DNA from 2 places in the Enterococcus sp. DJ147D b genome. Region 1 is predicted to be linked to the other one. Evidence: predicted binding sites of a transcription regulator. Region 1 holds the regulator's gene; the other holds the start of a gene.

Region 1 (3,217 bases):
AACCATTCAGAAAAGATTCGGACGATTACAGTAGTGGACCCTAATGCGAATACGAAACCAATTTTTTCTGGTTTGAAAGATCAAATCATTGAAGTTGGTGCAACCTTTGATAAACTAGCTGGCGTAACAGCGAACGATCAAGAAGATGGTGACCTAACATCAAAAATAGTTGTGACAGGAAATGTCGACACTTCAAAAGTTGGAACAAATGATCTTACATATACAGTTGCTGACAGCAAAGGTGAAAAGACAACGCAAACAATTACTGTAACAGTCAAAGAAAAAGAAAATGTACCTAACTATTCCTCAACAACGATTTACGTGAAAGGAGACAAAGTTACCTATCAAGGAGCAACTTATACGGCTAAATGGTGGACAAAAGGGGATACTCCAGGATCTGCACAAGTTTGGGAAAAAGAAATAATAAAAAATGAGGACGGGAGTGTAGATTATTATCAAGGCGGGACATATGTTGCAGGAGATCTTGTAAATTACAATGGCAAACAATATCTTGCTAAATGGTGGACACAATCTGTACCAGGTAGTGATGCTTCATGGGAATTAAAAAAAGAGTCAACTAATTAAGAAATGCAAAAAGACGATCAAAATTTTGATCGTCTTTTTTGATAGGGGAATAATAGTTCTTATTGAATGAATACTTTGGATTAGTCAAAGTAAAGGACAAGCAATTGCCTTCAGTATAATAGCCAATAGATGATTGTAACGAACGATTAATTACCTTTATTTTTCTTTCAAGATTGCCGAGAGCGTAAGTAATGTTCATGATAGAAATGTTCTTCATGAAGCCTACGCTGTTCGGCTTGACGATATTTTTTTTCGTCCCACAACATGAACCATAATGTGAATAACGGAAGAAAAATAATCAATGCCGGTTGGATCCCAAAATTGCCAATCAAAATACCTAAGAATAAAACCAGTAATACCAAGCCAATACGTCTAATTGATTTCATGAATTCTCACCTCATTTATTTATGCGAACATTCGTTCGTAAAATCATTATACGAATGTTTGTTCGGTTTGTAAAGAGGTAAGATCAATAAAAAAAGAATTGCAGAAGTTTTACTGCAATTCTTTGGTTTAATTATATTAATAAATGTGGCTACGATAGAGACCAACTACTAAACCTAAGATAGAGACCTCATCTAAAATGATTGGTTCTAATAAGTCATTTTCAGGTTGTAAACGGAAATGGTTTTTTTCTTTATAGAATCTTTTGCAAGTCGCTTCATTTTCTGTTGTCATAGCAATGACGATATCGCCGTTTTTAGCACTTTCTTGCTTTCGAACGATGACGTTATCCCCGTCTAAAATTCCTGCATTGATCATACTTTCACCACGAATGGTCAGCATGAATAAGCTGCCTTCTTCTGAAGTTAAATTTGGTGGAACAGGAAAAAAGTCGGAGGCATCTTCAACTGCAAGAATCGGCTCACCAGCTGTGACTACTCCGAGCATTGGAATAGTAGATGGTTTGATCCCAATTTGATCTAACCCTAAATCAGTTAGTTCGATTGCTCGTGGCTTTGTCGGGTCACGTAAAATGAATCCTTTTTTTTCTAATCGTGCTAAATGTCCATGGACAGTTGATGTTGAAGAAAGGTTAACAGCTTCACCAATCTCACGAACAGTTGGTGGGTATCCTTTACGGGTCACTTGTTCGTGGATATAACGTAAGACTTCGATTTGTCGTGTTTCAGTTTGTCGGGCCACAAAGTACACCTTCTTTCACTTAATAATTAAATAATACCACATAAAAAGCGCTGTTTCAAACAAATGTTCGTATGTAAATAGAGATCGCTAGTTGTTTTTTTTGGTTTTTTTATATAATATAAGAAGAGAAAAAAGGAGGGCTGATAATGTTATCACCTGAAAAAATTGCACGTATTAATGAATTAGCCAAAAAGAAAAAAGCTGAAGGACTTTCAAAAGAAGAAGAAAAAGAACAGATTTTATTGAGAGAAGAATATTTGACAGCTTTTCGCTCTGGCATGAGACATCATATTGAAGGAATGAAAATCGTTGATCCAGAAGGTAATGATGTGACACCAGATAAATTAAAAGAAATTCAAAAAGAAAAAGGGTTACATGACCGTTAGTGTGGTTTTTGGTAAAAAATACCAAAAAAGCATTGATTTTTTGAACTGTATCCGCTAAAATGAGCATGAAATGAATTACAGTAAAAAAAACCTAAATTGGAGGGGTTCTTTTGTTCGACAAAATTGATCAACTAGGCGTTAACACAATCCGTACATTAAGTATTGAAGCTGTACAAAAAGCAAACTCAGGTCATCCAGGCTTACCGATGGGTGCTGCACCGATGGCATATGCACTTTGGACAAAACATTTAAAAGTAAATCCTGTTACTTCGAGAAATTGGGTAGATCGTGACCGTTTTGTACTTTCTGCTGGGCATGGTTCAGCTATGTTGTACAGTTTACTCCACTTATCTGGCTATCAAGTAACAATTGATGACTTGAAACAATTCCGTCAATGGGGATCAAAAACACCAGGACATCCAGAAGTCCATCATACAGATGGCGTTGAAGCAACAACTGGTCCACTAGGTCAAGGAATCGGCATGGCTGTTGGTATGGCAATGGCAGAGGCACACCTTGCAGCAACTTATAATAAAGAAAACTTTAATATTGTTGATCATTATACTTATGCTTTATGTGGTGACGGCGATTTAATGGAAGGTGTGTCTCAAGAAGCAAGTTCTATGGCTGGACACATGAAATTAGGAAAATTAATTGTTTTATATGATTCAAATGATATTTCACTTGATGGCCCAACTTCAAAAGCCTTCACAGAAAACGTTGGCGCTCGCTACGAAGCGTATGGCTGGCAACATATCCTAGTGAAAGATGGAAATGATTTAGAAGCTATCTCTAACGCAATTGAAGCAGCTAAAAAGGAAACTGAAAAACCAACACTAATTGAAGTGAAAACAGTTATCGGTTATGGCTCACCTAACGAAGGAACATCTTCTGTCCATGGCGCACCGATTGGTGATGAAGGAATCAAGATGGCAAAAGAAGTGTATGGTTGGGATTACCCAGATTTCACAGTGCCTGAAGAAGTAGCTATTCGTTTCCATGAAAAAATGGTCGAAGAGGGCGAAAAAGCAGAAGCACAATGGAATGAAAAATTTGCTAATTACAAAAACGCTTATCCAGAATTAGCACAACAATTTGAA
Region 2 (3,217 bases), 1.2 Mb from region 1:
AACGACGTGCAATTTCAATTGCCCCGTCTTCTACGATATCTGTTTGAAAAATAGAAGCAGAACGCTGAACGATTTCTCGTAAATCTCCCTCATCGTAGTATTCCATGTGTGAAATGATCCCAAAGCGGTCACGCAATGGTGCTGAAAGCATCCCAGCACGCGTCGTCGCTCCAATCAATGTAAATGGAGGTAAAGGGAAATGAACGGGGTGTGCTGTGGGACCTTGCCCTACCATGATATCTACGTAAAAGTCTTCCATTGCAGAATACAATGTTTCTTCCGCCACTCGTGGTAAGCGATGGATTTCATCAATGAACAATACATCGCCTGCTTCCAATTCATTCAAAATTGCAACAAGATCGCCAGGTCGTTCAATCGCTGGCCCGCTCGTGGTACGGATATTTACAGACATCTCATTTGCGATTACCATTGCCATCGTCGTTTTCCCTAACCCTGGCGGACCATACAATAGTACATGATCAAGTGGTTCTTCACGATTACGAGCGGCTTCGATATAAATTTGAAGTTCCTGTTTCACCTTATTTTGTCCAATGTATTGTGACAATAAATGTGGTCGGAGAGATTTTTCCAAACTAAGTTCATTCTCGCCAGTTTCTGGTGATAGAATATGTTCGTCTGTCATCGTGCTTCCCTCCTACTTTTTCATCATCAATTTTAGCGCCTGGCGTAGATATTCATCGGTAGTCAAATTTTCTTGTGCTTGTAATTGTTTTTCTACACGTTTCACTTCTTTTGCACTATATCCCAACGCAGTTAAAGCTTCCATTGCTTCAGCTAATGCCGTCGTATCTTGTGTATTGGCTTCATCAAATAAATTGATTGGTGCTTCGATACTGATTTCACCTAATTTTCCTTTTAGATCCAAAATCATTTGTTGTGCGGTCTTTTTACCAACACCTGGGAATTTTGTTAAATAAGTAACATCGCCAGACTCGATTGCATGAATCAAACCCGAGTGATCATCACTCGCCATAATTGCTAACGCGCTTTTTGGGCCAATTCCTGAAACACTAACGAGTCTTAAGAACAATTGCTTCTCTTCTAAGCTAGAAAAACCATAAAGTAGATGACCGTCTTCACGAATGACCTGGTGTAAATAGATAGTTATTTCTTTGTTCATCTTACCACTATAACGATAAGGATTTCCTAAGGCGATTTGGTAACCAATTCCTTGATTTTCTACCACAATATAATAGGGGCTGATAAATGTAACCATCCCTTTTAGATATTCATACATTCAATTTTCCTCTTTCTTTCACACACATACGTTCGCTTTATTGTAGCACATTTCAACGACTGAAAAAAGTAGCTTCCTTTTAAGCAAATTCAAACAAAAAACTAAAAAAAGCGAATAAAAAAGAAACCTCGCTTCGGCTTGCCTATTTCGAGGTTTCTCTTCCTTTCGTTAGGTGGATCATTCAACAAGTGATTTATATTTTTCATAACCTTGCTCAGCCATTTCATCATATGGAATGAATTTTAACGCAGCTGAATTGATACAGTAACGTAATCCACCTTTATCTGCTGGACCATCATTAAAAACATGACCAAGATGTGAATCGGCACTTTGACTTCTAACTTCTACTCTGTGCATGCCATGTGAGCGATCGTTTTTTTCAGCAATTTCATCGTCACTAATCGGCTTACTGAAAGATGGCCAGCCACAGCCTGCATCGTATTTTTCCGTTGAACTAAATAAAGGTTTTCCACTCACGATGTCAACATAAATTCCTTTTTCATAAAAGTCATCATATTTTCCACTAAATGGACGTTCAGTTGCATTTTCTTGCGTCACTGCGTATGCGATTGGCGATAATTTTTGTTTCAATTCTTCATCAGTTACTGGATTTTTTTCTTTTGCCATTGACGTCATCTCCTTTTCTGTTAATCTTACTGACCAACAACCAAAAGAGGCAACTAATCTGCTCACTTCTTGCTAAGAATCAAACTTTACGACGACGCGCAAATTCAACAAAGCGAAACTTATCTAATCGATGAATGGATTCTGTATACTCAAAGCAACGCGTATCTTCTAGGTGAACTAATCCTCGAACAATCACCACGTAGGGATCATCATTTAAGGTCATTGCATCGTAGATCTCTGGTGTCACAGGTTCTACCGTAATTTCTTTTTGCGCATAAGCAATCGTCAATCCCAAGTTATTTTCAAAATAATCATAGATAGATGCTTCTGCTTGTTCAGTTGACAAAGTCGGTACAACTTCTTTCAATAAGTAATCACGATCTAAAATCACAACCTCACCTGCGATTTTTCGCTGTCGAACTAAATGCCAAACTGGCGTCCCAACTGTCCATCCGGTAATTTCGCTTAATTCTTTATCGACTTTTGTTTCAACTAACTCTTGAACAATCGTTTTGCTTGGAATATTTTGAGTTTCTTGCAATTCTTTGTAGCTCGTCAGTCCTGAAATTGGAAAATCAAAACGACTTCTTTCTAAGACAATCGATCCTTTTCCTTGTTTTTTCTGAATATAACCTTCTGTTGTCAATAGCTGCAGTGCTTTTCGGATCGTTTCTCGAGAGACGCCGTATATTTTAATTAATTGATTTTCACTTGGTAAAAGTGTGTGCGGAGGATATTGCTTTGCTAAAATTTTTTTCTCCAGATCCAAAAAAATTTCATTAAATTTATTCATTGTTTTGATTCCTCCACCCAATTATTTTTTCGATTATTGCTCCACTATACTATAGCATTGTTTTCATTTCAATGTTCAAAAAAGATGAGGAAAGTCGCGTATCACCAGAGAATAAATCGATTACGAGGACAAATAACAGCACTTGAAATAAAACGCTTGCATTTCGTTTTTGATTCCAGTATAGTTAACTAAAGAAACTTGCATAGACAAGTTAAGTGAAAGGAGTTTTTCTTATGACAAAGTACCAAGCAGATGCCGAGAAATTGTTAAAAGAAATCGGTGGAAAAGAAAATATTGCTGCAGTCAGCCATTGTGCCACTCGGATGCGTTTTGTTTTAAATGATCCAGCAATAGCGAATGAGGAAGCAATAGAAGATATTCCAAGTGTAAAAGGAATGTTCACTAATGCTGGACAGTTCCAAGTTATTATTGGTAACGATGTAGCAACTTTCTACAACGATTTTGTTTCTGTATCTGGTGTAGAAGGTGTCTCAAAAGAACAAAGTAAAGCGTATGCAAAACAAAATCTTAATCCTATT

The links. The regulator LexA, encoded in region 1, represses DNA repair genes until DNA is damaged. The targets are predictions, from matches to a motif close to CNAACANNTGTTNG.
Region 2: the regulator LexA is predicted to act here: its motif matches at 1,280-1,293, upstream of ruvA (Holliday junction branch migration protein RuvA).

Annotation. Positions count from the first base shown of each region.
Region 1 covers NZ_CM177104.1:1,482,472-1,485,688, reverse strand. The annotation lists gene AC4BD1_RS07045 (immunoglobulin-like domain-containing protein) at 1-585, shown strand, start outside; gene AC4BD1_RS07040 (hypothetical protein) at 753-971, opposite strand; gene lexA (transcriptional repressor LexA) at 1,108-1,731, opposite strand; gene AC4BD1_RS07030 (DUF896 family protein) at 1,878-2,117, shown strand; gene tkt (transketolase) at 2,228-3,217, shown strand, end outside.
Region 2 covers NZ_CM177104.1:124,152-127,368, reverse strand. The annotation lists gene ruvB (Holliday junction branch migration DNA helicase RuvB) at 1-643, opposite strand, end outside; gene ruvA (Holliday junction branch migration protein RuvA) at 656-1,258, opposite strand; gene msrB (peptide-methionine (R)-S-oxide reductase MsrB) at 1,436-1,885, opposite strand; gene treR (trehalose operon repressor) at 1,965-2,678, opposite strand; gene treP (PTS system trehalose-specific EIIBC component) at 2,912-3,217, shown strand, end outside.